Regions from separate parts of the Sporosarcina sp. GTC18466 genome, predicted to be linked through region 1. Evidence: riboswitches for the same ligand, from Rfam matches in the RefSeq annotation. Region 1 holds a riboswitch; the other holds the start of a gene.
The links. A riboswitch is a leader RNA that binds a small molecule or an ion and turns the genes downstream of it on or off. The one in region 1 is predicted to bind lysine.

Region 1 (15,976 bases):
CGGGATCGGCTCATCGCCCCGGTAGACCGTGCCATCCAGGTCAAAACAGACCGTTTTGTACTGATCCATTATTCATTCTCCGGAAGGAATGCGGAAACGGGGCCGAGTTCATTCTCCAAGTAAGCACGGACCTGGCCAGGGAATGCTTTCAGGGCACTCTCCGCCCCTCTCAGGACTTTTACCGCTTCACTGCGATCCACCTTTACGAAATCCCGCACAATCATCTTGCGCAAGCCGACAACCGTTCGCAGCGGTGTTGCCATTTCAGGTGTGATCACTTTCTCGTCCTCCAAAATGTCGACGATATCCTCGTAACTTCCCGGATCCCGCATGATGAAACCGTCGATCATCGAGTTGCCGACGTCAATTATCGATTCCACGATCCCTTGCGAAAGCCGCTCGAGTGCGAGGGCATGGATTTCGTCCTGCTCCCACTCCTTCTGGCCCTCGAACAGGTCCATCAATTTCTCCATATAGTGAAGCGTTTCATGTATTTTCGTCCTGTCAATAAAGTACATATACTGTTCCTCCATCGTCCTCAATGTCCACTCCATCATACCACAAGCCCAAAGCAAAGACGCATGTGATGGTTACACATGCGCCTGCTTCGTGTCTTCCGTTTCTGTTTCCGTTTCCATTTCCTGCTTTTTGATCTTGCCCGTCTTTTTCAAGACGAAGTAGGCACAGCCAAAATTGCAGTACTCATACAGATAGTCTTGAAGTGTACTGATTTTCGTCTCATAGGTCGCTTTCGGATTCTTATCGTCGAAAAACCCTTTCAGACGGAGCTGGCCATAGCCCCAGTCGCCCAAAATATAGTCATATTTCGTAAGGACATCACTGAAACGGGCTTTCAGCACCGTTTCGTTATATCCGCTGCGATGGTCCGTCACCAGTTCATACGTATATTGATCAATGATTATCATCATTTCACCGCCATTCAGCTTGTGACCGTGGCTGTCAGCATTTCATCACCGATCCGCTGTTTCTCCTTCGCTGCCGCATTCACCTGCTCATCGGCATGGTAGCTCGAGCGGACAAGAGGGCCCGCCTCACAGTGCGAGAACCCTTTGGACATCGCGATTTTGCGAAGCTCTCCAAATTCCTGCGGCGTGTAATACTTCTGCACCTTCAAATGTTTCTTCGTCGGCTGCAAATACTGGCCGATCGTCATGATGTCGACATTGTGTGCACGAAGATCATCCATCGTCTCCACGATTTCCTCGAACGTCTCCCCTAGGCCAAGCATGAGGGATGACTTCGTCGGGATCTCAGGATACATCTTTTTCGCGCGCGCCAGCAATTCAAGTGAACGGTCGTATGTCGCCCGTGCACGGACCCTTGGCGTCAAGCGGCGGACCGTTTCGATATTATGGTTGAGGATATCCGGCTTCGCGTCCATCAAGCGCTGCAGGTTCTCTTCGCTGCCTCCCATATCGGACGGCAGGACTTCCACTGTCGTGAACGGATTTTTCCGGCGGATCGCGCGGATCGTTTCCGCGAACACTTCAGAGCCGCCATCTTTCAGATCATCCCGTGCGACTGCTGTCACGACGACATGCTTAAGGTTCATCAGTTCCACGGAATCCGCAACGCGTTCCGGTTCCGCGAGATCCAGCTCATTCGGAAGACCCGTCTTCACCGCGCAGAAGCGGCACGCACGCGTACAGACCGCGCCGAGGATCATGAATGTCGCAGTGCGGCGTTCGCCCCAGCATTCATGGATATTCGGGCAGCGGGCTTCTTCGCATACCGTATGCAGATTCTTCTCCCGCATGAGTTTTTTCAGATCCGTATAGTTGTCATTCGTGTTCAATTTGATTTTCAGCCAATCCGGCTTGCGGACATGTTCGTTCCGCTTTCCTGTTTCTGGTCTGCAAGACAAGGTTACCGACTCCATTCTTTTCTCTATCGTATACTTGTCAATATAACATAAATTTAGTATTCCAACAACCTGCCGCCCCCTTGTTTTCCGCCTTCTGAAAAGCAAAAAGGCGGGGGATTGATCCCCCGCCCTGCTTGATCAGGCGCGTTGCCTGGATTTCTTGACTGCGTAGAAAATACTCGCTCCGAGTCCTCCCCAGATGATGAGGATTCCGAGGATCATCATAAAGATCGCATCTCCGCTCATCGTAGATCCCCCTTATCGATTATCATAGTCCGTTGCATCGAGCGCTTTCCGGTTCCATTTGAAGAATGTGAAGATGATTGCCATGACGATCGCGAACAGCGCAACCGACCAGCCGCCTGCCATGATGAAGGCATCTGAATATCCTTCGTAGTTGCCTGTGCCGCCTTCGCCGGTCTCGTGCAATTTCATCAGGTTGACCCGCAGAAGGTCGATCATCATATACCCAAGCACAATCGGTGTGATGAAGAGCAGGCAGATCTTCCATAGCCAGCCCACACTGATATCCGAAATTTCATTGGCATGGACTTTGAAGACATCGAGCTTGCGGAACACCCATCCGATCAGGATGACTTCCACGAGGCCGATTGCCGCCACGCCGAACTGGTTGATGAAATAATCTGCTACGTCGAGGAAATAAAGTCCTCCGTTTGTTGCGAACAGCAAAGAGATGAGCGCTGCGAGACCGCCTCCCAATGCTACCGCTTTGCGGCGGGAGATATTGAACTTCTCCGAAAGGCCTGCCACGTACGTCTCACAGATCGAGACGAGCGACGTCAAGCCTGCCAGCACTAGTGACAGGAAGAACAAGGCCCCGAAGATCCCGCCGAGGGCCGGAATCTGGTTGATGATCTGCGGGAAGACCGCAAACGCAAGCCCTACGCCTGCCGTAGCGACTTCACTGACAGGCACATTGGCCTGCGTCGCCATGAATCCGAGCGCCGCGAAGATCCCGATCCCTGCGAGAAGTTCAAAACCTGAGTTCGCGAACCCGGTGATGAACGCGTTATTAGTGATGTCCGACTTCTTCGGCAAGTAACTCGAATACGTAATCATGATCGCAAAGGCGATCGATAGACTGAAGAAGATATGGCCATAAGCTGCCACCCACACTTTCGAGTTTGCGAGCTGGCTCAGATCAGGCTTGAAAAACGCCTCAAGTCCAAGCGCCGCCCCGTCCAGCGTGAGAGCACGCACGACGACGAGCAAGAACACGACAATCAGTGTCGGGATGAAAATCCGGTTCGCCAGCTCGATGCCTCGCTTGACGCCGGAGAACAAGATGATGAGCGCGATGGCCCATACGAGAACGAGCGGAATCAGGACGCCCGGCACAAGCCCTCCGATATCTCCAGGATTTTCTGCCAGGTGCAAGACCTTATTATAGAGGAACCCTGTCGTATCGTCCCCCCACGCCTTGGTGAATGAATAGATTGTGTACTTCATCGCCCATGCGATGATGACCGCATAGTACGTCGAGATGACGAAGGAGACGAAAATCCCCCACCAGCCGATCCACTCCGCCTTCTTGCCGCTCATGCGGAAGAAAGAGAGCGGTGCAGAACCGCGATACTTGTGGCCGATTGTGAATTCCATGATCAGGATCGGGATTCCGGCTGTCAGCAATGCGAATAAGTATGGTATAAAAAATGCCCCTCCGCCGTTTTCATACGCTACGTACGGAAAACGCCAGATGTTGCCGAGCCCGACTGCCGAACCGACCGCTGCCATGATAAAACCGGCTCTCGTCCCCCATTGTGAACGCTGTTCCATATAGTTTTCCCCCTTTCCCTTCCCTCCCTTTTAAAAGGGAGCAAAAGTTATATGTTTTCAGATTACTATATAATCTTAGTGTCTAGTATATACATCGTTTAAATTATTGTCAAAACAATATTTAATTCGACAATAAAGTTTTTTAAAAGAAAAAGGATGGCAGATTTGCCATCCTTTCGTCCATTCTATCAACTTTGCCGGACTGCCTCCGCTGAGCCCGTTTTCCTGCTTCTGGCAGCCCAGAAGGTGAACAGCATAGCGACGATGAATACAATCCCGGCAAGCCCGAACCAGACAGTGCCTGTCAGGCCAAGGATCAAATAACCGGCAGCCGCTATGCTTGCCGCAATCAATGCATACGGCAGCTGTGTCGAAACGTGGTCCATATGATTGCAGCCTGCCCCTGTCGAAGAGAGGATTGTCGTGTCGGATATCGGGGAACAATGATCTCCGAATACTGCTCCTGCAAGCACCGCAGACAGCGCCGGCAATAACAATTCAGGTTCCGCATTCAGCATGATCGTGCCTGCGATCGGCAAGAGGATGCCGAACGACCCCCAGGAAGTGCCTGTCGCAAATGCCATCAGGCCGGCAAGGACGAACATGAGGACCGGTATGAACGTGACCGGGATGTTCGATTCGCTGACCACCCTGGAAAGGAATTGGCCCGTCTCCAGAATGTCGATCAAATGCGTGAGCGACCACGCGAAAATCAAAATCAAAACCGCAGGCATCATCGCCTTCAACCCGCTGATGAACGCTTTTCCGACGAGGCCGGCTGATGCCGTCTCATTCTTCTTCATCTGCGTGCCATAGAGGATGACAGCGATCAGGATACCCGCAATTCCGCCGGTCACCAGCGATTTTGGCACATCCGTATTCTCGAAGATCGACCAGATGCTCGCCGATCCGCCGATCGTATACCCTGTATAGATCATCATCCCGAACGTCACCGCGACGAGCGTGATGATCGGCGCAATCAGGTCGCGCACTTTCCCGAACGGATGGACCGGGAACTCATCTTTGAGCTGGCCGGGAATGTCTTTTGATGCATCGTACAATTCACCCGTCTGCTCCGCGCGTTCTTCGTGTTTCTTCATTGTGAAGAAATCGATGTTCGTCCAGGCGAAGAAAATGACCATGGCAAGCGTGACAATCGCATAGAAGTTCATCGGCACCATGAGCATAAATGCAGACAGCGGCGAATAATTCAGCGCGGCCGTCGAACCGAGGATCAGGGCCAGCTGGCCGATCAGGAATGCGCCCCAGCTCGAGATCGGCGAGATGACGCAGACCGGAGCGGATGTCGAGTCGATGAAATACGCAAGTTTCGCCCGGGAGATTTGATGGCGGTCCGTGATCGGACGCGCAATCTGGCCGACCGCAAGCGCATTGAAATAATCATCGACGAAAATCAGGATGCCGACGATGAACGTCAGCAATTTCGCGCCCCGTTTTGTGCGGATGCGCTTCACCGCCCACTCCGCGAACGCCCGGCTGCCGCCGGACAGGCTGACAAGCGCCGTGATGACGCCGAGCATCAGAATGAAGAGCATGATGAAAATATTATACGTATTCCATTCGCCATCCGACCAGAAGGACACGATCATCCCCGACCATAGCTGCCGGAGCGTCTCCCCTGGTGAAAATGACGCGACGAGCAAAGCAGCCGCCACAATCCCGCTGCCGAGCGACAGCAAAACCCTTTTCGTCACCAGTACCATCAAAATCGCGATGAGCGGCGGTACAATCGATACCCATGTTCCAATCATACTAACTCCTCCTATTCATCCGAGGATCTGTAGAAGAAAATGAAAAGCCGATACCCCGTCGCACTATGCGACCTGGTATCGGCTGTCTACTGTTCGTCTGTTGGATAAAACGTTCGTTATCTAACGTACGATGTGTAGCTCATCATGCGCAAATGCATGACAGTGCCATCCCTGTTCGGAATGACCCCAGCTTGAAGGGCCTGACAACCCATTCAGCTTCGGCAATGCTTCCTTTTACATGCGGTCAACGGCGTCACCCTCGCGCATGCGACTCATAAGCATCGCAGCCTCTACCTAATCGATGTTCCTCTGTTGTGTATAAGATTATCAAGCTTTTACGGAGAAATCAAGGGGTTGCAGTAAACGCGGAAAGTTCTTGCAACTTGGCTGGGGGGAGTTGGTTGGGAGGACGGCTGTTTATAGGCAGATAGGCAGAGGCTGTTTATGGCTGATGAGCGACCGTTTACGACCCGCGCACGCCCATTTAGCCAGGCGAGCGACCGTTTATGGCTGTCGAACGACCGTTTAGCCAGAGGAACGACCGTTTACGACCGGCGTGCGCCCGTTTAGCCAGAGGAACGACCGTTTACGACCCGCGAACGCCCGTTTAGCCAGAGGAACGACCGTTTACGACCAACGAACGCCCGTTTAGCCAGAGGAACGACCGTTTACGACCCGCGAACGCCTGTTTAGCCAGATGAACGACCGTTTACGACCGATGAACGCCCATTTAGCCAGAGGAACGATCGTTTACAGAAATCAAGCACCTATATCCCCTGCATCAAAGCAGCCATTCCACGTCCTCATCATGTTAATCACGTCCCCCCCAAAAAACCGCCAGCCTCTTGTGGCCGGCGGTTCCCTATCTATTGTCCGCCTTTCAGCGGCATGGGGACTTCGATTTGCGGCGGGTTGCCTCCGCCTTGATTGTAAATCTGCGGGATCGGGCTTTGGATCATGCCGAAGGCGACGAGGATCTTCTGTTCGACTGTGCTCGTTCGAGTCGCGAGGGGAACGATGATCTGCACGTTGACTTTGACGATGATGTTCACTTCGACAATGGCGTTGTTGATGCCGAATTCTTCCACGCTCGATTCGACGTCGGTGTGCACGTTGCCGATGACGTGGAAGCGGATGGGGATTTTCGGCCCGAGGTTTCCGAGCAGCGGGATGTTGGTCGCTTGGCCGACGGGCACATAGAAAACGACGCCGCCGTGGCTTTCCATCGCTTTCGGGTCATATTCGACGTTTTCACCCATGGGCAGCAAGTCGAGATTGCCGCCCTCCGCCAATTCCAGATGCGTCTCGACCAGGCTGTGGATTTCAGCCATTGTCCGGTTAATGATTTCCGTATCGAATTGGGTCGTCACCATGACGCCTGTTTCGTTTGGAACATTTTTGATGACATCATTGGCGTTGTACACTTCCGTACTCCGCGATTTGATCGCTTGGGTGATGACATATGCGGCAATCCGTTCCGTCTCCATTTCCGCGTATCGTATGTAAATGGGGGTCAGCTGAGAATTGATGTAATATAAAAACAACGCAATGGATAGCAGGAACGCAGGCAGAAGAAGCGGGGGGATCCATCGCCTTTTCTTCCTGTTCCGCTGTTTTGACTTGCGCGGGGCTTGACCGTAGAATTTCAATACGACTCCTCCTGCTACAAAATATGCAGAAGAAAGGCCGTTTTATACCATCAATTCCCCGCCAGCCGAGCTTTCCCGTACCATGCGGCGACATCCCGGATCAACTCGGGCATGATGTATTCCTTCGGCGCTTCCTGCAGCTGCGGAAAGAAAAAGCCGAACGTGAACATGTCGAGCGTCACAAGCCGGTACAGCTTTGAATCGTCAGCCGCTTCTCCGCGGATGACAAGCTGTCCATCCACCATCTCCAGCTGCTCCCAGATGAGCGAGCCCATGATCGTTCCGCGGAAACCGAGACCTTTGATTTCGGAAGGCGGCCATTCGGGATTCAGCGACAATTCATATACTTCTTTCAGCTGCGCGCCTGTCAATGTAACGACGCACGGGTTGATCGGATGCGGCAGAATGGAATGCAGATCGCCTTTCGTCACCCATCCTTCCTGCAGCCCGCCGAGGAAGATACCCGCATTGAATAGAGCGCAATCCGCCTCGGTGTAGGCGATCAACGCTTCTCCGAAAAACGTTGACAGCCCGCTGTTGCCGAACAATTCGTTTGGCAACGCCTCGGTACTGTAGAAGACACGATCTTTCAGCGCCTCTTTTCCCCGGCGCATCAGTTCAGCGGCCGTTTCGGTGTCTCCCTCTTCCCTCGGCAGCTCCGCAGCTGGCAAAACAGCTGCTTGCAGCGACGTGCGTGCTCCGCTTTCATCGAATTCAGCAGTCACATGTCCGGCATAATCGCCGAATTTCCCGGTCGCCGCGAGCAGCGTGCCGTTCGCCCATTCCCCTTCCGGAAATAAATGATGGGTATGCCCTCCTAAAATCAGATCGATGGCATCCGTCAGGCCCGCCAGCTTCCTGTCTTCATGCATGCCGAGATGCGATAGGCACACGACAAAATCCGTTCGCTCCCGCAGTTCCTCCGCCAGTTCAACGAGCAGGCCAAGCGGTTCCTCGATGCGCCAGCCGAGCTGTGAATAGAAGGCCGTATAGACGGCAGTGGCACCGATGACGCCGATGCGCAGTCCGCTGCGCGCCTCATATATTTTATACAGGTCTGCCCATTTCGGCAGCGTGCCGTCCACTTCCCGCAAATTGGCGACAATGACGTCAAACGCCGCCCCCGCATACAAGGTGCCAAGCGCGTTTTTGGACAGTGTTATCCCTTCGTTGTTGCCGATGGTCACCGCATCATAGCCCGCCCGGTTGAGCAAAGCGACATTCCCTTTGCCGGACGTCCCTTCCGTGAACGGATGGGACCTGTCGACGTGATCGCCGATGTCGAATAGAAAACAGGCATCCCCGTCAGCGAGATGCCTTTCTTTTGATTCGATGAAAAACCGTTCGATCTGCGGCCAGTTGCCAAAATGGCTATGAATGTCATTTGTGTGATAAATATGGAGTTCCCTCTTCTTCATGTCATCCCCAAATCCCTTCATAGATCGATCTGAGTCCGAATAATAGGAGCATGATCCGCAAAACTGTGACAAGCGTATCTGAGTTCATCTTCTTGTTCAGCATGGATCCGATCGTCCCGCCGATATACGCGCCTGGAATGACCGGCAGCGTATACAGCCACGGCACATTCCCGAGGGAAATATGGGTGACCGAGTTGACGAGCGCAGACAGGAAAACCATGAGCATCGATGTGCCGACCGCAACATGCGGCGGGAACAGGAACAGGAGGATCATCGCAGGGACGATCATCGTGCCGCCGCCGATGCCGAACAGTCCGGACGTGAAACCGATGACGAACGTCAACACGAGCGCGAACCAGATCGGGTAGCCGTACACATGCGACTCGCCTTGCGGATCGATGAATACGCGTTCCTTGCCGTGATCGACGAACCAGTGGATCGGTTTCAAATATTTCCGTGCGAGCAGAAGCACCGACAGGACGATAAGCAAAATGCCAAAGTATAGATTGAATGATTGCAAGCCGAGGCTTTTATTGAAAAATGCGCCGATCAGCGTCCCCGGCACGGTGCCAGCGAAGAAGATCAATCCACTCTTATAATCGACCGTTTTCATCTTCATATGCGAAATGGTCGATGATAATCCGTTGAATACCATCATGATGACCGATAAGCCGACGACGCTCTGCGGCGTGATGCCAGGAATCCAGCCGAGATCGATGCCGATCAAGAGAGTGAGCGGGACGAGGATCGTTCCGCCGCCGAGCCCGACGATCGAGCCGAGAATTCCGGCCGTGGCTCCGATAATTGCGAGCAGTACATAGGCCATCATCCTTCGTCACTTCCAAACAGGTCGAGCTGGCGCGAAGAGAGTCCGTCCTGCCCGATGCCGAGCATCTGTTCAAACCGTTTCGCATTTTCCGCTGCATGGCCCCCGGAATTATTATTGAAGACGATATAAACACGCTCGGATGCTGCTTCGAGCGTGTTTGCCGCTTCTTCGATCTCCTTCAGCTCATCATCCGAATAGTTATAGAGATAGCGGACTTTGCGCCACTCCTTGCTGTCGCCTGTCGTATTGACCCAGCCCGCGGTATTGCGGCCGTGCAGCCGCAAGAATGCTTTATCGGGACGGGTCGCGACTGCGAAGAGCGGGATGCTCCCTGTTCCTGCCTGCGGTTCATCGGCCGCTGCGTGGATGGCGCCGAGCTCCCTCAGGAATTCGAATGTCTTGCCCCTATATTCCGGTGCATACCAGCTTTCATGGCGGAATTCGACCGCCACGTCGTAACCTTCCAGCTGGCTGCATATGTATCTGATCTCTTCGACGTTCGAGCGTGTGCAGTCAAACCATGGCGGGAATTGCGCCAGCACCATGGCCAGCCTCCCTTCCTCCTCTAGCGGTCCGATCGACAGGCGGAATGCCTCGAACATTTCCTCCTTCGATGCGAAGGGGATTTTGCCGCGCTGGTGCCCTGTCATCCCTTGATATGCCTTCACGATGAACTGGAAGCCAGGCGGCGTTTCGCGGATCCATTTACGGATATTCCGCTCTGGCTGGATCGCATAGAAACTTGAATCGAGTTCGACGATCGGAAAGTGGGAACTGTAATCGATCAGCTTTGCGTTCGCTTTCGTCTTCTCGGTATACAGGTCAGGATGGTCGCCCCATCCCGTCAGTCCGACTTGAATCATTCCCCTCTCTCCTTTCTGCAAAAATCAATATACTCCATCATAGCATATGCATCTGTGGCCTGTTTGCCAGTTTGCCTAGTCTTCTTCTCATTCCCGCTTGGCTGCTGATGAAACGAAAGGCTTGATGGAGCGTCTGAAGATGTGAAAAACGCTCTTTATGTAGATAAAGAAAAGAGCCACGCAAATCCGCGTGGCTCTTACCTTTAGAATGATTTATCCGATGGAACCTTCCATTTCGAACTTGATCAAGCGGTTCATCTCAACCGCATATTCCATTGGAAGTTCTTTCGTGAACGGCTCGATGAAGCCCATGACGATCATTTCAGTCGCTTCCTGCTCTGGAATTCCGCGGCTCATCAAGTAGAAGAGCTGCTCTTCCGATACTTTGGAAACTTTCGCTTCGTGTTCAAGCGAGATGTTGTCGTTCAAGATTTCATTGTATGGAATCGTGTCGGATGTCGACAGTTTGTCCATGATCAATGTATCACATTCGATGTTCGCACGAGCGCCTTCCGCGCGGCGTCCGAAGTGGACGATTCCGCGGTATGTCACTTTTCCGCCATGCTGGGAAATGGACTTCGATACGATCGTGGACGATGTGTTCGGTGCAAGGTGCATCATTTTCGCGCCTGCGTCCTGGTGCTGGCCTTTTCCTGCGAGTGCGATGGAAAGCGTCATGCCGCGAGCGCCTTCGCCCTTCAGGATACAAGCCGGGTATTTCATCGTCAATTTCGAACCGATGTTGCCGTCGATCCATTCCATTGTCGCATTCGCTTCGCAGACCGCGCGCTTCGTGACAAGGTTGTAGACGTTGTTCGCCCAGTTCTGGATCGTTGTGTAACGGCAATATGCGTCTTTCTTGATGATGATCTCAACGACCGCACTGTGAAGTGAGTTCGTTGTGTAGACCGGTGCTGTACAGCCTTCCACGTAGTGGACGCTCGCCCCTTCGTCTACGATGATCAATGTACGCTCGAACTGCCCCATGTTTTCGGAATTGATCCGGAAGTAGGCTTGCAGCGGCGTATCGACTTTCACGCCTGGCGGCACATAGATGAATGATCCGCCTGACCAGACCGCGGAGTTGAGCGCCGCGAACTTGTTGTCGGAATTCGGGATGACCGTGCCCCAGTATTTCTTGAAGAGCTCTTCGTTTTCACGAAGTGCGGAATCTGTGTCTTTGAAGACGATTCCCATCTCTTCGAGGTCTTCTTTCATATTATGGTAGACGACTTCGGACTCGTATTGAGCCGATACGCCTGCGAGGTATTTCTGTTCCGCTTCAGGGATACCGAGCTTATCAAACGTACGCTTGATCTCTTCAGGCACTTCATCCCAAGAGCGTTCAGTCGCTTCGGACGGTTTGACGTAGTAAGTGATCTCGTCGAAGTTCAAGGAATTCAAGTCGCCGCCCCATTGTGGCATCGGCTTGCTATAGAAGAGTTCCAGGGATTTCAGACGGTAGTCGAGCATCCACTGGGGTTCTTCCTTCATCCGTGAGATTTCTTCCACGATTTCTTTCGTCAACCCGCGCTCCGAACGGAAAACAGAAACGTCTTTGTCATGGAAACCATATTTGTAATCGCCGATTTCCGGCATTTTCTTCGCCATTTGTATTCCTCCGTTCCTTATAATGCGTGCGGATCGTTCTTAGTCTTCCTGCTCCGCGCCGACTCCCTTTTCCATCGCTTTCCATGCGAGTGTGGCACATTTGATGCGGGCCGGGAATTTGGCGACGCCTTGGAGGGCTTCGATATCGCCGAGGTCGACGGAGTCGTCGATCTCCTTGCCGAGCATCATGTCAGAGAAGAGATGGGCATAATGTGCCGCGTCTTCGATCTTTTTGCCTTTGATGAGCTGGGTCATCATGGAGGCGGATGCCATGGAGATCGAGCAGCCTTCCCCTTCAAATTTCGCGTCGCGGACGATCCCGTCCTCGACTTGCATCGTCAGATGGATGACGTCGCCGCATGTCGGATTGTTCATGTCGATGGTGACTGTATTGTTTTCAAGGACGCCTTTGTTTCTAGGGTTCTTGTAATGATCCATGATGACTGAGCGGTAGAGCTGATCTAGTTTTGAGTTCATCATTACGCGAAATACTCCTTTGCCATGCGGAGTCCTTCAACGAGCCGGTCCACATCATCTTCGTTGTTATAAATATAGAAGCTTGCGCGTGCGGTCGCGGAGACATCGAGCCATTTCATAAGCGGCTGCGCGCAATGGTGGCCCGCCCGCACCGCGACACCGTTCATGTCGAGGACGGTCGCGAGGTCATGCGGATGGACGCCGTCGATATTGAACGTGACGATGCCTGCGCGTTTTCCCGGATCCCGCGTGCCGTAGATCTGAAGGCCGTCGATTTCGGACATGCGCTCCATCGCCATGTTCGCAAGCTGCTGCTCGTGCTGTTCGATCCGGTCGAGGCCGATCGAGCGCAAGTAGTCGATGGCGGCGCCAAGACCGATTGCGCCTGCAATGATTGGCGTTCCCGCTTCGAACTTCCAAGGAAGCTCTTTCCACGTAGAATCATACAGGCCGACGAAATCGATCATCTCCCCGCCGAATTCGACAGGCTCCATCTGCTCGAGCAGCTCTTTCTTGCCGTACAGGACACCGATGCCGGTCGGGCCGCACATCTTATGTCCGGAGAATGCAAGGAAATCACAGTCGAGATCCTGCACATCCAGCTTGAGATGAGGTGCCGCCTGCGCGCCGTCGACAACCATGACAGCGCCGTTAGCATGCGCAATTTCGGTAATCTCTTTGATCGGATTCATCGTTCCGAGCACGTTCGACACGTACATGATGGAAACGATCTTCGTCCGGTCCGTCACCACTTCCCGGACTGCATCAAGCGAAAGCGTGCCGTCTTCTTCAAGGTTGACGTATTTCAAGACGGCGCCTTTCTCTTTTGCAAGCTGCTGCCACGGAATGATGTTCGCGTGGTGCTCCATATACGTGATGACAATTTCATCGCCTTCTTCGATATTCGCCCGTCCGTAGCTTTGCGCGACCCAGTTCAGGCCTGTCGTCGCGCCTCGCACGAAGAGGACTTCTTTCGTCGATTTGGCATTGATGAATTCACGGACTTTCTCGCGCGCGCCTTCATAGCCTTCCGTCGCCCGGTTTCCAAGCGAGTGGACGCCGCGGTGCACGTTCGAGTTATCATAGCGATAATATTTATCGAGTGCCTCGATCACTTGCTTCGGCTTCTGGGAAGTCGCAGCACTGTCGAGGTAAACGAGCGGATAGCCGTTGATCTCTTGGTCAAGTATCGGAAAATCATTGCGTATGTCTTTGCTGAGCATTAGCGCACTTTCCTTTCAATGACCTCCGTCAATTGCTTCTTGACGCCTTCGATCGGCAAGCTGTTGACGACCGGCGCAAGGAATCCATGGATGACGAGGCGTTCTGCTTCCTGTTTCGAAATTCCGCGGCTCATCAAATAGAAGAGCTGAAGCGGATCGACGCGTCCGACTGATGCTGCGTGGCCTGCCGTCACATCGTCCTCGTCGATCAACAGGATCGGGTTCGCGTCGCCGCGAGCCTTTTCGCTCAGCATGAGGACACGTGACTCTTGCACAGCGTCAGAGCGTGTCGCGCCTTTTGCGATGCGTCCGATGCCGTTGAAGATGGAGGAAGACGCATCCTTCATGACACCATGTTTCAAGATGAAGGCCTGCGTATCAAGGCCCCAGTGGACAATCTCGGATGTAAAGTTCTGCTTCTGGCTTCCGCGTCCGACGACGACGGATTTCATATCGCAAGAAGAGCCGTTGCCGACAAGATGCGTGATGTTCTCTGAAATCGTGTCGCTGTCGTTCATGAGGCCGAGCGCCCATTCGATGCGGCTGCCAGGACCTGCAACACCGCGCCGGTTCACGTATGTCGTGAATCCTTTCGCGAGCACATCCACCGCGCCGTATTCCACTTTGGCGTTTTCGCCTGTGAACACTTCGGCGATGATGTTCGCTTGTCCTTTCGCTTCCTCGACTGTCGACTGGTAGTTCTCGACATATGTGAGCGAGCTGTTCGCTTCTGCGACAATCAATGTATGGTTGAAGAGGGAAGCCTCTTCGTTGTCATGCAGGTAGATGACCTGGACCGGCTCTTCGATTTCCACATCTTTCGGAACGTATACGAAGACTCCGCCGTTCATCAGCGCCGCGTGAAGTGCTGTCAGCTTATGCTCATCGACTTTCACGCCATCCGTCATGAGATACTTCTGCACTAATTCGCCGTGCTCGCGCGTCGCCGTGAAGATATCCGTCAAGATGACACCCTTCGACTTCAAGTCTTCGGAGAGCGAGACGTATGCCGGCGTATTGTTATGCTGCACGTAGATGTTCTTCTGTTCTTCCACATTGACGAGCGCCTTCACTTCTTCAGGAAGCTGGCTTAGCGAAGCGAATGTCTCCGATTCCACTGCATGAACCGGGAAATTCGTGAAATTCCACTTATCAATTTTCGTCTTATCTGGTGTCGGCATTGGAAGCTGTTCCACTTTTTCAAGAGCGTCTGAACGGAACCCAGCCATCCACTCGGCTTCATTCACGTCTTTGGAGTAAGAGCGGACGTCCTGTTCGGTCAATGCCATTTTCGTTTCAACCGTCATTCTGAGTCGTCCCCCTTCTTATGCTTCTTGTCCTACTGTTTCGTCTTCGATGCCAAGCTCCTCTTTCACCCAGTCATATCCGTTCTCTTCAAGCTTCTTCGCAAGCTCTTTACCGCCGGATTTGACGACGCGTCCTTGCATCATGACGTGGACGAAGTCTGGCGTAATGTAGTTGAGGAGACGCTGGTAGTGCGTGATGATCATGCAGCCGAAGCCTTCTCCGCGCATTTCATTGACACCTTTCGAAACGATTTTAAGCGCATCGATATCTAGACCCGAGTCAATTTCGTCAAGGATCGCGAATGCCGGCTTCAGCATCATAAGCTGAAGAATTTCGTTGCGCTTCTTCTCTCCGCCTGAGAAGCCTTCGTTCAGGTAGCGTGTCGCCATATCCTGATCCATTTCGAGAAGGTCCATCGTGTTGTCAAGTTCACGGATGAACTTCATGAGGGACACTTCATCGCCCTCGCCGCGGCGCGCATTGATCGCAGAGCGGATGAAGTCGGCGTTTGTCACGCCGGAGATTTCGCTCGGGTACTGCATCGCAAGGAACAATCCAGCCTGCGCGCGCTCGTCGACTTCCATCTCGAGGACGTCTTTCCCGTCGAGTGTCACGCTGCCTGAAGTCACTTCATATTTAGGGTGGCCCATGATTGCAGACGCGAGCGTCGATTTACCTGTTCCGTTCGGTCCCATGATCGCATGGATCTCACCTGTATTGATCGTCAAATTGACACCTTTCAATATTTCCTTGCCTTCAATTTCGACATGAAGGTCCTTAATCTCCAAAGTTGCCATTCCACTACCTCCAATATGATAAAGATGAACGGTTGATCCATTCTCAATTAAGTTTCATTCTAATCTTATCGCATCTAGAGCAGGGTTGCAAATCATTAAGAATGATTATAATCTATCTGCGCATATTTGCTTATGTTTCCCGAATTCCCGCATTCCAATTCTTTGCTTCCATCAATTCTTCCTAAGCGCGGTTTCATTTTCATTTACAGATCAAGGAGTGAGAATTACAAACAAAAAAGGGCCTGCAAGCGGCTTTCCGCCGTGCAGTGCCCTTTTCCCCTTATTTCGCGCCAGGCGTGAAACGGTCGACAATCATTGCAAGCGCTCCGTCGCCGGTGACGTTCGTC
Region 2 (15,976 bases), 420 kb from region 1:
TGCCGCCGAAGTGGCGCAGGCGAGCAGTTTCATCGAGAAGATGAAGGACGGATATGAATCGGTGATCACCCAGGGCGGTTCAAATGTCTCCGGCGGACAGAAACAGCGGCTGGCGATCGCCAGGGCGCTTGTCCGCAAGCCGGATATTTACGTCTTCGACGACAGCTTTTCTGCACTTGATTAAAAGACGGATGCGAAGCTGCGCTCAGCGCTGAATGAAGAGACGGAAAATGCGACTGTCATCATTGTTGCGCAGCGGGTGAGCACCGTCATGGACGCAGACCGGATCATTGTTCTGGAGCACGGGAAGATGGCAGGAATCGGCACGCATGAACAGCTGCTGGAAACGAATGATGTATACCGAGAAATCGTAGAAAGCCAGCTGTCAGAGGAGGATATCGCATGAGACAGATGAATCGTCCTCCGGGTAGAGGAGCCGGCGGAAAGAATATGATGGCGAAAAACAAGCCGAAGAATTTCAAAGGGACGCTGCGCAGACTGCTTCGCTATTTGAAACCGCATCGAGGAAAGCTGATTGGCGTCTTTGCAGCCGCGGTGCTCAGCACAGTGTTCATGATCCTCGGTCCGAAAATCATGGGGAACGCGATCACGGAACTCTTCGAAGGGGCGTATGGCAAGTTCACGGGTGATCCGGATGCGGCAATTGATTTCACCGCGATCGGGAAACTCTTGCTTCTTCTTGCGGGCTTATATGTGATCAGCAGCATCTTCAGCTACATTCAGCAATACATCATGGCAGGGGTATCGCAACGGACGGTGTTTGCACTCCGGGAGGACGTCAACCGGAAACTGGAAAAGCTGCCGCTGAAATATTATGACGGCCACCCGGTCGGAGATACGCTCAGCCGCATGACGAATGATATTGATACAGTCGGCAATACGCTGCAGCAGACAATCACGCAGTTCATCACTTCGGTCGTCACGATCATCGGAATTCTCATCATGATGTTCTATATCAGCCCGATGCTGACGATCATCGCACTCGTGACGCTGCCCCTGTCGCTTTTCGTCATTGGGCCATTCCTGAAAAGATCCCAGAAATACTTTGCGGATCAGCAGCGGACACTTGGGAACTTGAACGGCCATATCGAAGAGATGTACACAGGCCACCAAGTCGTGAAAGTGTTCGGCCATGAGAAGAAAGCGATCGGCCAGTTTGAAGCGGTGAATGAAGAGCTGTATGAGGCGGGCAGGAAAGCGCAGTTCATCTCAGGCATCATTATGCCGATGATGACCTTGATCGGCAATCTCAGCTATGTGCTCATCTGCGTCATCGGGGGCATCCTAGTTACGAAGAGGGCTATCCTGATCGGGGATATCCAGGCGTTCATCACGTATATGCGGCAGTTCACGCAGCCGATCACCCAGACGGCCAACATCGCGAACGTCATCCAGTCGACAATCGCAGCAGCGGAACGTGTCTTCGAACTGCTCGACAAGGAAGAAGAAGTGAATGAGACGGATACGGTCCGCCTTGAGCACCCGCGCGGGGAAGTCGCATTTGAGCATGTCGACTTCGGCTATGGAGACGATTTACTGATTGAGGATATGAATGTCCATGTAAAACCGGGTCAGACAGTCGCAATTGTCGGGCCGACCGGAGCGGGGAAAACGACTATCATCAACTTGCTCATGCGTTTCTATGAACTGGATGGCGGACGGATCACGATTGACGGAGTGGATACGCGGGATATGTCACGACCGGAACTGCGCAGCCATTTCGGAATGGTTCTGCAGGATACATGGCTCTTTAACGGGACAATCAAAGACAATATTGCGTACGGCAATAAAAATGCGACAGAAGAGCAGATCATGGAAGCGGCAGAGGCGGCGCGCGCCGACCAGTTCATCCGCACGCTTCCGGAAGGGTACGATACGGTGCTCAATGAATCTGCTTCGAATGTCTCGCAAGGCCAGAAGCAGCTCATTACGATTGCCCGCGCGGTTCTTGCGGATCCGGCAATCATGATTCTGGATGAAGCGACGTCAAGCGTCGATACGCGGACGGAACTGCTCATCCAGCAGGCGATGAACCGGCTGATGGAAGGGCGTACGAGCTTTGTTATCGCCCACCGGCTGTCCACAATCCAAGGCGCAGACCTTATTCTTGTCATGGATCAAGGGAAAGTCATTGAGCAGGGAACCCATGAAGAACTGCTTGAGCAGAAAGGGTTCTATGCGGATTTGTACTACAGCCAGTTCTCAGACCGCCCCGCCATGTAAATGGAAAGCCAGGTGTCTCCTAGCGGGATGCCTGGCTTTTTTGCATAGTTATCCATCCTGGGCAAAGACTAAGCGGAGTACATAGTTGGAGGTGAGGATGTGACGAAAGTGCGTCTCGGCTACGTGGCGATGAGTATGGAGCTGGAAAACGCTTCCCCATCCAAAACGATGACGTTCGCACAGTTCCAGAAAATCGGGGACCGCGAGGCGGCGATCCGCAAATTGGAACGGATTGCACAGACAAACTTGGAAAACACGCTCAGGCTGCTGAAGCATAACGCATTTAACGACATCCATTTTTATCGATTCTCCTCAAGACTGATACCGCTCGCCAACCATGAAGAGCTCGCGGGCTGGGATTATATGCGTCCACTGCGGGAAAAGCTGCGGGAGATCGGAGCCTTTGTCAAAGAGCACGAAATGCGGGTCGATTTTCATCCGGATCATTTTGTCGTGCTGAATTCAATGAAACCGGAAGTGCTGGCCAATTCAGTAACCTCTTTGAAAACGCATTACCAGTTGCTGAAGGGCATGAAGATCGAGCCGGTGAACCGATGCGTCCTTCACGTAGGCGGCAACTACAAGGACACTGCCGATTCGCTGGAGCGGTTCATTTCCAACTGGAGCGATATCCCAAGGGCAATCCAGCAGATGATCATGCTGGAGAATGACGACACATCCTTTACCTTGGAAGATACATTGTATCTCTGTGAAAAGCTCTCCATCCCGCTCGTCTTCGACTATCATCACCACCAAGCACATCACTACGAGGAGGCTTGGGAAGATAAGTGGGCCCGCGTCGTCTCCACCTGGAAGGACTCGACGCTGCCGATCAAGATGCATATCTCCAGTCCGAAAAGCGAGAAGGAATTCCGCCACCATGCGGATTACGTAGACCCGGATATGTTTTTTGACTTCTTGCAGGGGATCCGCGGAAGCGTTTCGCAAATCGACTGCATGATTGAAGCGAAGAAGAAAGATGCGGCCCTTTTCGCGCTTATGGAGGATGTGAAGAAGAGGGGAGACATTGAAATCATCGACGGATCTTCATTTTATATAAAATGAAAAAACGGCCCTCATGAGACGGGCCGTTCTCCAGTTTACAAGCCGATAATATTCTGGGCCATCTGCGGATACGTCGCAGGAACGAACGGCAGCTTTTCGCGCAAGGCATGCAGCTGATCGTCGTTCAGCGGCATCATCGGCAGACGCACGCCGCCGACAGGAATGCCCTGTAAGTTCAATGCCGCTTTTGTCGGAGCGGGATTCGGCGCAGCGAAAAGGGCCTTCATGACTGGCAGCAAACGACGATGGAGGCGCGATGCCTCGTTCATCTGGCCGCGCTTGAAGCTTTGGATCATGGACTGCATGTCTCTTCCGACAATATGCGAAGCGACAGAAACGACTCCGACGCCGCCGATTGCGAGTACAGGAATGGTCAATGCATCGTCTCCGCTATATAGGGAGAAGTCCTCAGGCGTCCGTTCGATGATCCGCGCCATCGCATCCAGATTGCCGCTCGCCTCTTTGATGGCTACGATGTTCGGGATGTCTGCAAGACGGATGATCGTCTCCGGGCTCATGCAGATGACGCTGCGGCCCGGCACATTGTAAAGCATGACCGGCAGAGCGGTGGATTCGGCGATTGTTTTAAAATGCGTATAAAGGCCTTCCTGGCAAGGATTATTATAATACGGCGTGACGAGCATGACTCCGTCGACGCCAGAAAGCTCCGCCTGTCTTGTCAATTCGATCGATTCCCTTGTGTTGTTCGAGCCGGTGCCGGCAATGACGGGAATGCGGCCACGCACAACTTCCACCGTGAACTGGAATAGTTCCACCTTCTCATCATTCGTCAGGGTCGGGGATTCTCCGGTTGTGCCTGAAACGACGATACCGTCCGTTCCAGTCGCAATCAAATGCTCGATCAAGTTCCGGGTCGCGGGGTAGTCGATCTCTCCGTGTTCATCAAAAGGGGTCACCATAGCAGTTACAAGTTGTCCAAAATTCATCTTTCTCCACATCCTTATCTGTTTTTTTCAAACCATAGAGGGAGAAGGGCATGAAACGCGGAACGCAAAAAGCAGCAACGAGGGTCCGTTGCTGCTTAGAAATACTTGGTGTATTTCTTGCATCAGATAGCCCTCCATATAGTTTCCTATATGACAATCCTGCACTTGTTCAGCACAGAACCAGCTTCGAGACAATGAGGTCTCTCCACTTCGGCAAATTCCCCTTTCCACTAGTCTTCACGGGATCTCATCATCCTCTGACTAGGTACTAATGGTTTTTGCGCCTCTATCCTTACTTCAAAACTTGCGAAATAAGTGAATGTTAAATTACTACTACTGTACCCGTTCCGAGAAGGAAATGCAACAGGCTACTATCCGGATTGTGAAATTAATATGAAAACACACATATATATAATCGGATTACTGCTCCGGAACACAAGCCAGCGGGTTCAACGGATCTGTTCGGATCGATCTTGAAAAACGGCAAGGATCCTGTTTGATTCACCACATACACAGCTCCCTTGCAGCCGGTTTTACAGCCTTTGAAAAGGGAATTCACAAACCTTTCATATGTAAGCGCTTGAGTATGACTGATTTGTGAAACCCTTCACAACAGCCCTTCCAAGCAAAGCGAAAGCGTGTATGATGGAGATAGCAACAGACGATCGTCACAATGTCCAGGAAGCGCAAAACTATTATCAAAGGAGCGGTTAGACATGTGGGTCATCACATTGTTTGAACAGCAGAATGTACGGATTTTCGAATTTGCACTTGAATTGGAAGCCAAAGACGCTATGAAGCGTTTTGGCAAAAATGCGATCTTGTCATTTACAAACTGAACGGGAAAGAAGCGGAGAGGGAGACATCCTGCCTCCGCTTTTTTATTTCACCCATTTCTTCAGCTCTTCGTTCCTTCGTTCTTGCTCGGCATCCGTCGACAGGTCATATTTCTTCAACAGATGAAACACTTCGTTCAGCACCTCTTGGCCGCGAGGCTGTCTGAGAAATCCGGATACCAAGTCATGCAGGGCAGGGGGAAGGAACGCCTGCTGCTCTTTCAATTTTTGGCGGACGTCCTCTTGTGTATGGTCGATTGTGCATTTTCCCATTCGGCTCACCTCCTTGTCTGCACCTGATCCAATCATACCGGCAATACACAAAAGTTGCATATGATAACTGGATTTCAGGTCCGCAATTGATTAGCTGAAAGCAAGATGGGGAAGGGATGAGGTAAAACGGAGAATAGATGGGTGTGATCGGGATGTCGATGGATGTGGAATATATTATCAGGCTGATTGTCGCGGGAGCGCTTGGCGCACTGATCGGACTGGAACGGGAAAAACGATTCAAGGAAGCTGGACTGCGTACGCATTTTCTTGTCGCGATCGGAAGCGCCGTGTTCATGATCGTCTCAAAATATGCCTTTCAGGACGTAATCGGGGAAAATATCAAGCTGGATCCGAGCCGGATTGCCGCATCCATTCCGAGCGGCATCGGGTTCCTAGGCGCGGGCATGATCCTTGTGCAACGCACGTCCATCCGGGGGCTGACAACAGCTGCCGGCATCTGGGCGACTGCGGGCATCGGGCTTGCGGTCGGCGCTGGCATGTATACGATCAGTATCACTGCAGGGCTTCTTGTCATTTTGGGACTCGAGTTTTTGAAACGCCTGTTCAGTCCGGTCATCCCGAAAGTGATGCGCCTTCGCATAGATGTCACCGAGACGAAAGCGATTGAACAGATTATTTCCGTCATGACGAAAGCTGGACTTCCCATCAAGGACTATCAAATTAAACTGCAAAAAGGCGAATCGGAAACCGGCTACAGCATTTTGATAAAACTTCAGCCGTCGAAACGGTGGGATGAGAACACGGTCATTGGCATGTTGCAGCAGATTGAAGGGGTGACAGGCATACGGGTATTGAAGTGATAGCTTGCGGTCATCCTCTCATGGCTCATCATCCAGGCGCCACCCTCTAATCGCATAGAGCCTCTTCCTAGGAGTCGCAGTCAGCGGATGGATCCGTGGCGGCGGCACCAGATGAAATGATAGACAGAGCCTGCGGAAAGGCAAAACAGCACAAAAGCGATAGACCAATGGCCAGCCAGGCGATAAAGTCCATATGTGACAGCAAGGACGATGAACCATTTCAGGGACAGGCGCCACCATGGCGTCTCCGTCTCGAATTTCCCGAATATGGAAGTGCCTATGATATTTGCTGCAAGCAAGATGAACAGCTCAAGTTCAAACCCCATGAACATTACTCCCTCTTTAAAAGTTTCCCTAGTGCAACATTTACTTATGGCCATGATAGCATATCCGTTCCACCTGTCAAGAGGGAGACATGCCTTTCATCCAACAGAGATAAGAGTTGCAATTTCCGCGAGCATCCTATAATCTTTCCTTAGGGAAACTTTTCCCGCCATTCCATTCCAAAAAGAAACGAAAACTCCCGGTTGTGGTGGCCGGGAGTTTTCGCTGTTCATCAAAACTATTATTGTATATCCAAGTTCTCGGTCATTTGCTGCAGTAAACGCCGCATCATCTGCAGCTCCTCAGGCAGCATGCCTTTGAACATCATCTTCTCATGCTCTTTCCAAATCAGCTCCACGGGCTCTTGCAACTGCCTTCCTTTTTCCGTCAAGTAAACTGTTGAAATCCGGTGATCCACTTCGTCAGTCTTCCGATAGACAATACCGTCCTGCTCCAGCTTTCGGAGCATGTTGCTGATCGTGGAGGCCTCGGAGCCGGTTTTCTGTTTAAGCTGTGACTGGGTAATGCCGTCCTGCTCCCATAGATGGGAAAGGGCCAGCTCCTGTCCGATATGAAGGCCGATTTCCCGAAGCTGCTGAGCGTACCGTTTACGGGTCTGTATGGCGATGGTTTGCAAAAGAAGACGGATTTCGCTCTCTATCATAGAAATCCCCCCGTACTTAGTTCGTACGCTAATTATATCAAAAAATCACTTGCACAAAATGAGCAGGATGTGTCTATAAATTGACTTTATGTTTCATATGCTGTTTAATTAGCATGCTAACTATTTTACATACTTTGCGAAATTTGAACTATGGAGGATTATTTACATGAATCGTATGTTAAAGCCGACAATCATCTCGATTGCCATGGCAACTGTCATGGCAGGGGCGGCGATTTCACCTGCGCTTGGACTGATTGCGGCTCATTTCCATGAGGCCGATCCTGTGCTGATCAAGCTCGTATTGACGGTGCCGTCGCTCATGATTATTCCGTTTTCATTTGTTTCGAGCTATTTGACAAAGAGAATCTCGAAGCGTTCTATCGTTATGCTAGGTCTTGCCATCTATGTCATCGGAGGGGTAGGTGCGCAGTTTGCGAATACGATTGTCGTCCTGCTTGCATTCCGTTTATTCCTAGGTGCCGGGGTCGGACTTGTTATGCCGTTGTCCTTCACACTGATCAGTGACCATTTCAAAGAGAAAGAAATGACGAAGATGATGGGCTATAATACGGCATTCAGCAACGTCGGCGGCATCATTACGATGCTGCTCGCCGGGTATCTTGCGTCGTTCAACTGGCGGATGCCATTCAATGTGTATTGGCTCGGAATTGTCATCTTCCTGCTTGTCCTGTTCTTCTTGCCGAAAAACGAGCCGCTGAAGCCGCGGCCAGGAGCAGACAAAGCGAAAATGCCTGCTTCCGTATATGGCATCGCACTTGGAGCCTGCGGCATCATGCTCGCATATTACGCGGTTGCGACGAATATGGCTCTTTATCTTGAACAGAGTGAACTTGGAAGTTCCAAGACGGCTGGACTCGTCATGTCCTTTACGACTGTCGGCGGGATGATTACAAGCTTGATCCTTGTCCGTCTGCAGTCCTTGTTTAAGAAATTTTTGATGCCTGCCGCTCTTCTCGCCATGGGAATTGCGTTTGGCATCCTGACGATCAGCCACTCAGTCGCGATTGTGCTCGTTGCCGTCTGCATGATCGGTTTCGGCCAGGGGATTGCATTCCCGCTCATCAACGATAAAGTGCTAAGAAGCGCTGACCCGACAATCAGCGACCGTGTCATCTCGATCGTTTCAAGCATGATCTACGTCGGTCAATTCCTGTCTCCTGTCGTGCTGGATTTCATCGGTAAAGCTGCCGGCCTGGAAACGATCCGTTTCCAGTATAGCCTGCTCTCCGCGGGTCTCATCGTGTCCGTCGCCATCATGCTGCTTGTCCTGTTCATGAAGAAAACACCTGTCGCTTTGAATGAAGTCAAGACAGGATCTATGTAAGGCAGTCACCTCTCCCGTTTTGCAGGGAGAGGTTTTTATTTGGATGAAACCCTTTCGAGCACACTTTCGTATAGATAGACATTGAGTCAGGAAAGAAGGGGGAGGGGAACGATCTCTACACCAATTATGAAAGCGATGAATAGTCTTGGCTGCCTGCTCCCGCTATTCGCAATCGGCTTTTTTGCGTTCTCTTTGTTTAACGGCTTCGGCTTTGTCGGGTTCATCCTTTCATTACTCGCATTTATCGGCGGGATCGCCCTGATCGGCGGAGCCCAGATGATGAAAGATTCGAAGCTGAAACTGCAGAAAGAGAGTCTGCTGGAACAAAGCAAGGAGATCGCTGATTTTGAGCGCATGCCTTCGGTCATTTCATCAGACTTGCTGACAAGGGTTGCTCTTGATCCTAAAGAAGGACGGGTATATATCTGGTTTGCCGAGGATGGCAAAGGGGACATCTTATATACGCCGAGACTTGGTATGACGTACCGGCTGCTGAATTTTTCATTCAGCGATCTATCGGGTGCTGCGATTGTCGAAGAGGGCAATCTGCGGGACTACGAAGGAAAAGTGAATGCCATTAAAGAGTTTCTTGCGGGGCGCCGGGTCAAGGCGGTTGATGTTCCGGAGGGGAAAGCGAGCAGGCTGGAACTGATTCTTACTATGGAACATGCCAAATACAAGGTCTTTCCGATCAGTTTCTTCAACGAACCGTACCAGCAGATTGATAAGGAATCGGATGCTTTCCGGGCGCATGAAGCGGAAATGCGGAAATGGTATGACCGGTTTGCGCAGATGGCGAGTCGCTGGGAGCCAGGCTGGACGCACGTAGCGCCGGCAAAATTCACGGAACCGGAAGTAAATGCACCTGCGAAGCAAGTGGATGCAGTGAAGCCAGGCAGCCGGAAGTTCGAGGAGAAAAGGAACCGTCAAGGAACAGGTGCACAGGTGCTCGGAAGAATGGAGATTCCGCCAAGCGCAAAGACGAGCGCGAAACCCGAGGCGGCCACAGAGCCGCATGCTGCGCCGGACCCGGCTCCTCAGCCTTTTGCCAAGCCGAAACCGGAAACCCGGCCAAAATCTTTGCCTGTCTCACAAAAAGAGCCCAGGAGTGTATCTGGCCGCACTGCAGCAGAGAGAGTGCCCCTTGGGCCAAGTGCAACTATAGAGCGAAAGCCGGCTGCATGCGAACAGGCGGCATCACTGAAGCTTGGAAAAAGCGAGCCGCAGAACGGTGTTGCCGCTAGCCCCGCTTTCGATGAAGCGGACAGCCTTGCCGGGCTTTCCAATTTCGAAAAGATTGTCGCCCGCAACAGAAAACAGCTGCGCGCCGATCCTTCCAAACGGCAAAATGAATGAAAAGAGAGCCAGATGACTGCAAATGAATATGCAGCATCTGGCTCTTTTCAGATCTTCACAACAATCTTTCCTCTGGCATGACGGGTCTCACTCAGTTTATGTCCTTCTTTGACATCCGGAAGCTCAAGAACCGTGCCGATTACCGGTTTAATCTTCTCTTCTTCCAAGAGCTTTGCAATCTTCGCAAGGGATTCGCCGTCCCGGCTCATGACGATTTGGAATGTCTTGACGCCGTATTCTTCCGCAAGTTTGTCATCAGGCTTTGTTGTCGTTGACGCAAGCCGGCCGCCTTTTTTCAATGCTTTGAAACTGCGCTCCTGCACGTCGCCCCCGATTGTATCCAGCACAACATCGACGGGCTGCAGGACTTCTTCGAATTGTTCATCCTCATAATTAATGACTTGATCGGCGCCAAGTTCTTTTAGAAACTCACTGTTCTTACCGCTGCCAGTCGTCGCGACCCAGCAGCCTAGCGCTTTCGCAAGCTGGATGCCAAAGCTGCCGACACCGCCTGCACCGCCATGGATCAATACGCGCTCGCCCGCCTTAATATCCGCTTTATCAACGAGGCTGGTCCATGCTGTCAGTCCTGCGAGGGGAATGGCAGCCGCCTCCTCAAAGGATAAGTTCGATGGTTTCTTGGCAACCATGTCCTCATTGGCCGCGACATACTCCGCATACGTCCCGTTGCGCATCATGTCTGGACTTGAGAATACTTCATCCCCCACTTTGAACTTCGTGACATTGCTGCCGATTTCCTCAACGACTCCCGCCGCATCCCAGCCAAGGACCAAAGGAAACTCATATGGCATGCTCTGCTGCAAATAACCCGCCCGGATCTGCCAATCTACCGGATTGACGGAGGTTGCCTTGATTTTGATCAATACATCATTTGGCCGGAGTTCCGGTTTTTCGATCTCTGTGTACTTCAGCACATCCGTATCTCCGTATTGCTCAATCGTTACTGCTCTCATCCAACTCATCCCTTCCCTATTCGATTTCCAATACCACCTCCGAGTCTAGCACTCCAGTTTCGAGTATTCAAACAAAACAACTTACTTTTAGTAACCTATAAAGGTTCAGCTAGTTTACGTTTAATTTTATACGCTTATGTTAATAATACTTTACATGATGTTAATAATACTGTACATTTGGTTCAGGAGGAGTAGAAAATGCTGAAAAATAGAGTGCGAGAGATGCGGGCGCGCCATGAGTTCACGCAAAGTGACCTGGCGGGAATGGTTGGCGTCACCCGGCAGACGATCGGGTTTATTGAAAAAGGGGAGTTCGCGCCATCAGTCACACTGGCGCTGAAAATCGCTCACGCGTTTTCATGTGATATCAATGACTTATTCTGGCTGGAAGGGGATGGATGAAATGAAGGGCGACATGAGAATCACGTATCCGTTATGGCAGATGGGGTTCATATTTCTACTGATGCTCTTGACGTGGATCATCGGAGCAGCAGCGGTGTTCGGCTGGACAAATGGGGCAAGCGGATTTCTTCTCTCGATCTCGGTGGAAGGTACTGCATTCGTACTTGTTGCCGCATGGCTGCTTGTTCTTGCTGTCTATGTAAGCATCTACATCAGGAGGATCCGGCGGCATAATACGCAGCATCCTGCTCATAAGATTTCGTTTTCGACATTCAGGCCGCAGGAATACATGGAGGACGACGAATTGTTTGCGGAGTTGACAAGACGGGCTACACAGAAAGTCTACTCGTATTTTTCAGTCGCCCTGCCATGTTTGGCTGCCGCGTTCCTGCTGCTTCCATTCGGCAAGTTTACGATGCTGAACGCTTTACTGTTACTCGCCATCGGACAGTATTTCATTTATTACCGGACGATGCGCAGCTATATGACAGAGGATGCCGCCAGTGATTATTGAATACGCACTCGTTTTTATCGGAGCTGCCGTGCCGTGGTTTGAAATTGCCCTCGTCATCCCGCTCGGTATCATCCGGGGGCTGTCTCCCTCCATTGTCATGCTGCTTGCCTTTACTGGCAACCTGCTGACAGTTCTGCTTGTCATTTTCGGATACCAGCGGGTGAAAGCGTATCTCGACAAGCGCAATCGTGCGAAAGGGAAGGAACCGACAAAGCGCATGGACCGCGGCAAACGCATCTGGAACAAATACGGCATGCCGGGTCTTGCTCTCCTCGGCCCCATCCTGATCGGCACCCATATCGCCGCCTTCCTTGGCCTGCTGCTTGGGGCAACCAAAACGAATACGACCGTCTGGATGACAATCAGCATCGCTGCCTGGACATTGGCCTTCGGGATTGCAACTGCGATGGGGTTTGATTTCTTTGTAAGGGAATAGCCATCATTTTTCCGGATGACCGGATGGAATGATGGCTTTTCCATTCGTGTAAGAACCACGTGAAAAGATGGATGTCGCTGTAGTGGCAGACGCTTTCCCCCCAGCCTCCCTTTTTGATACACTAGTCACACGTAAAGACGAGAAGGTGGAACCGAATGGAGATCTTTGAAATTATCCTGCTTATGCTGGGGGCTGTATTCCTATCGAATGTGCTCAGCCGTTTCATCCCGGGAGTCGCATTTCCGCTCATCCAAGTGGCGCTTGGCGTGGTCCTTGCCCTCCCGCTCACGAATCATTCGCTGGAGCTCAGCCCTGAATTGTTCCTCGTCCTGTTCCTCGCACCAATTCTGTTCAATGATGCAGTAAATGTTGATAAAAGCGGAATCTGGGGCATGCGCAAGCCGATCTTGCTTATGTCGCTCGGCCTTGTCTTCCTCACGGTCCTGCTCCTTGGGCTGTTCATCCACTGGCTGCTGCCGACGGTGCCATATGCGGCGGCTTTTGCGCTTGCTGCAGCACTTGGTCCGACAGATGCGGTGGCGGTCGGGGCGCTTGCAAAAAAGGTGAAAGTGCCGAAGTCCGTCATGGTGACGCTCGAAGGGGAATCGCTCATCAATGATGCTTCAGGGCTTGTGTCCTTCCAGTTCGCAGTCGCAGCGCTGCTCACGGGCACGTTCTCGATTTTCGAGGCAGGGACGAGCTTCCTGTTCCAGTCGATCGGCGGAATCGTCGTCGGCTGTATCCTGTCGCTTCTCAAAATTGTCTTCATGCGGAAGCTGCGCCGGGTCGGTCTTGAAAACGAAGTATCCTACATCCTTATGGAAGTGCTCCTGCCATTCCTGATCTTCCTGACAGCCGAAAAGCTCGGCGTCAATGGGGTCCTTGCCGTTGTCTTCGGCGGGATTGTCCACTCATACCGCTACCGGGTGACGAGTCCGGGCATGGCGCAGCTGAATTTGCTGTCCAAAAGTACGTGGGCTGTTATTTCCTATAGTCTGAATGGCTTGGTGTTCGTACTTCTCGGCACGCAGCTTCCACAGATCATCCAGACCATCTGGGAGAATGAATTCGTCCGCAATGATCTGCTGATCCTCTATATCGTCAGCATTACACTCGCTCTTCTCGGTCTCCGCTTCATCTGGGTGCGCCTGTTCAGGAATTTTGGCACTGACACCGCACCGGGGATCAACCGATGGAAGACGACGATGCTCTATACCGTCGCCGGCGTAAGGGGGACGATCACACTTGTCAGCGCCTTGTCGCTTCCGCATCTTCTGTCAGACGGCTCCGTGTTTGCAGAACGTGACATGCTCCTCAGCATTGCGGCAGGTGTCATCTTGCTGACGCTGTTGCTGGCGAACTTCACATTGCCGCTATTCGCAATGAAGGAAGAGAAACGGTCGGACCGAGAATCAGTGGAAGAAGAGATCGCCATCTTGCGTAAAGTGAAAGAACAGCTGAAAAGCAAAGCGAGTGACCAGAACCAGGCGGCCATGTCACGCGTCATCCGGATGTACAACGACCGGATCATGTCGCTTGCGAACACGGATGAATTGCTGAAGACAGAGCGCAGACTGCGCCGGATGATCCTTGATTGGCAGCTTCAGGATACCGTCCGTCTCGTGCAGCAGCGGGAGATCAAACTGCGGATCGCCTATCCTGCACTATGGCAGCTGAATCGCAGATTGTTCTCCATGACGAAAGAACTGCATTACTGGCAGAACATGTTGAGAATCCGGATGACCAAAAGACGGGTTTCCTCCAAACCCATCCAGATGCTGTCGGCAACAGAGCGAAGGGAACAGCGTAAAAAATTATACAGCAGCAACCGGGCATTCATCCTGGACCGCTTACGGGAGCTTGCGGATGATGAATTTCCGAAAGAACTCATCGAAATGTTCATCCTGTTGTACGAACGGCGACTTGGCCGGGGAACGGCGAGTAAAGGCGATTCGGAAGAAGAGCGGGATCTCCTCGATTTTGCCATTCAGACGGAGCGGGATTATATTCAGCGTTCATTCGAAGAAGGGCTGATCTCACGCGCCGATGTAAAACGGTACCGGGAGAATCTTCTTGCCATCCAGAATAGCCTAGAGCTATAAATTACCAATCAGTCAGTGTTTAGGCAGTCACCTCGCAGTCTATACAATACATAAAGACTGCGAGGTGCATGAGAATGGGATTTGGGATGATCCTTGTCAAATTGGTAAGCGGATTTCTGGCACTCGTCATCTGTATGAAAATTACCGGAGCGAAAGGCGTCTCCAACCTGACGCCGATCGACTTCATTTGGAGTATCTTGCTCTCTGAAATTATCGGGAACGGCTTGTACTCTCCCGATGTAAAATGGTACACAGTCCTGTTCACGCTGCTCGCATGGTGTCTATTGAAAGTCCTGTTCGACCTGTTCATGTTCCGGTCAGATAAAATTGAAGTGCTGATCACGGGAGAAAAGGACTTGATCATCAAAGACGGGAAAATTGATGAAGACCGATTGCGTGCCAACCGTCTGGATTTGCGGGAACTGAGCCATGCCCTAAGAAAACAGGGAATCTTTTCAATCGAGGAAATCGCCCATGCCTACATGGAAAGGGATGGTACCGTCACCGTGCAGAAGAAACCGGAGTACGAGCCGGTAACCAAAGGCGACTTGCAGAGTAAGTAGATGGATACTTGTGATGGTATGAGGTTGCAGATAGATGGGTATCGCTACTTGAAAGACAGCGTGGTAGACTGATAGTGATAGAGAAGAGGATAGGGGATGGGAAGTGTATGTTACATCTTGAGGCCATCACAAAAGACAATTGGATTGATGCGATTTCTTTGAATGTGCGGGACGATCAGAAAAAGTTTGTAGCCTCCAATGCCGTTTCGCTGGCACAGCTGAACTTTCTTGAGAACTTCCATGCGAAGGGGATTTATTTGGATCATGACATGATCGGCTTCACTCTTTATGGCATAGATGAAGAGGACAGCGAGTATTGGATCTACCGAATGATGATTGATCAGCAGCACCAAGGCAAAGGCTTTGGGAGGCAGGCTGTCCAACTTGTCATTGACGGTATAAATGAAATAAAAGAATCCCGGCACAGAACGATCAGCTTGTCGTATGAGCCGGAAAACACGGTTGCCAAACAATTATACGAGTCGATGGGATTCCAAGAGGTCGAAGGATTGGTGATCGACGGCGAGCAAGTGGCGCGTTACTCGTTTTACTAAGACGGTGCATCTGTCAACGGACTGACAGATACACCGTCTTTTCATTTTTATGAATCGAAACATGCAGTAGTCATAACTGCTTCCTTCTGAAATGCAGAACGGTCGTAATGATGAACAGAACCATGATTCCTGTTGCTAATAAGAAGGGCGCAGCCAGGTCAGATGGCATTGCATCCCCTGTCAGCAATGCAGCGGAAGATGCCAGCAGGCTGAGTGGGTTCCAATCTTTCATCTGTGGAAAGATGGAGAGGATAAAAAGGGCAATCATGGCTAAGGCAGCTGTCAGGATTCCGCTGTAGTTTGTCGCAAAATACGTATTCCCCCAAAGAGTGATAGCGAGAAGCATAAGGCCGAATACATAGATGCAGCTCGCGGCGAAGAAGAGATGCATCAGACTGCTTTGATCCCAGTAATAGGCCGTATAGCCATACGTGAGAAGGAATGCGAGCGCAAGGGCGATCAGCCAGTACAATGCCGCCATGGCGAATTTCGCAGTGATGACCGTGCCGCGGGGCAGCCCTTTCGTAAGAAGGATGACCAGCGTCCCTTTCTCAAG

Region 2: another riboswitch for lysine. It lies ahead of dapA (4-hydroxy-tetrahydrodipicolinate synthase); the one in region 1 lies ahead of ACZ5FK_RS15475 (Na+/H+ antiporter NhaC family protein).

What each region holds. Positions count from the first base shown of each region.
Region 1 is NZ_AP044037.1:3,080,705-3,096,680, reverse strand. It holds gene ACZ5FK_RS15505 (TIGR01457 family HAD-type hydrolase) at 1-69, opposite strand, end outside; gene ACZ5FK_RS15500 (DUF86 domain-containing protein) at 69-518, opposite strand; gene ACZ5FK_RS15495 (YutD family protein) at 591-926, opposite strand; gene lipA (lipoyl synthase) at 941-1,900, opposite strand; gene ACZ5FK_RS15485 (methionine/alanine import family NSS transporter small subunit) at 2,024-2,131, opposite strand; gene ACZ5FK_RS15480 (sodium-dependent transporter) at 2,144-3,682, opposite strand; gene ACZ5FK_RS15475 (Na+/H+ antiporter NhaC family protein) at 3,871-5,454, opposite strand; lysine riboswitch at 5,582-5,755, opposite strand; gene yunB (sporulation protein YunB) at 6,321-7,103, opposite strand; gene ACZ5FK_RS15465 (bifunctional metallophosphatase/5'-nucleotidase) at 7,154-8,521, opposite strand; gene ACZ5FK_RS15460 (sulfite exporter TauE/SafE family protein) at 8,523-9,347, opposite strand; gene ACZ5FK_RS15455 (DUF72 domain-containing protein) at 9,347-10,213, opposite strand; gene sufB (Fe-S cluster assembly protein SufB) at 10,427-11,824, opposite strand; gene sufU (Fe-S cluster assembly sulfur transfer protein SufU) at 11,864-12,304, opposite strand; gene ACZ5FK_RS15440 (cysteine desulfurase) at 12,304-13,524, opposite strand; gene sufD (Fe-S cluster assembly protein SufD) at 13,524-14,831, opposite strand; gene sufC (Fe-S cluster assembly ATPase SufC) at 14,850-15,629, opposite strand; gene ACZ5FK_RS15425 (dicarboxylate/amino acid:cation symporter) at 15,910-15,976, opposite strand, start outside.
Region 2 is NZ_AP044037.1:2,661,752-2,677,727, forward strand. It holds partial or broken gene ACZ5FK_RS13160 (ABC transporter ATP-binding protein) at 1-406, shown strand, start outside; gene ACZ5FK_RS13165 (ABC transporter ATP-binding protein) at 403-2,244, shown strand; gene uvsE (UV DNA damage repair endonuclease UvsE) at 2,344-3,309, shown strand; gene dapA (4-hydroxy-tetrahydrodipicolinate synthase) at 3,345-4,256, opposite strand; lysine riboswitch at 4,376-4,553, opposite strand; gene ACZ5FK_RS13180 (hypothetical protein) at 4,973-5,095, shown strand; gene ACZ5FK_RS13185 (hypothetical protein) at 5,138-5,365, opposite strand; gene ACZ5FK_RS13190 (MgtC/SapB family protein) at 5,503-6,186, shown strand; gene ACZ5FK_RS13195 (hypothetical protein) at 6,267-6,512, opposite strand; gene ACZ5FK_RS13200 (MarR family winged helix-turn-helix transcriptional regulator) at 6,752-7,174, opposite strand; gene ACZ5FK_RS13205 (MFS transporter) at 7,341-8,519, shown strand; gene ACZ5FK_RS13210 (hypothetical protein) at 8,646-9,875, shown strand; gene ACZ5FK_RS13215 (NADP-dependent oxidoreductase) at 9,923-10,849, opposite strand; gene ACZ5FK_RS13220 (helix-turn-helix transcriptional regulator) at 11,048-11,251, shown strand; gene ACZ5FK_RS13225 (hypothetical protein) at 11,253-11,765, shown strand; gene ACZ5FK_RS13230 (small multi-drug export protein) at 11,758-12,201, shown strand; gene ACZ5FK_RS13235 (cation:proton antiporter) at 12,357-14,303, shown strand; gene ACZ5FK_RS13240 (DUF421 domain-containing protein) at 14,378-14,866, shown strand; gene ACZ5FK_RS13245 (GNAT family N-acetyltransferase) at 14,974-15,420, shown strand; gene ACZ5FK_RS13250 (ABC transporter permease subunit) at 15,491-15,976, opposite strand, start outside.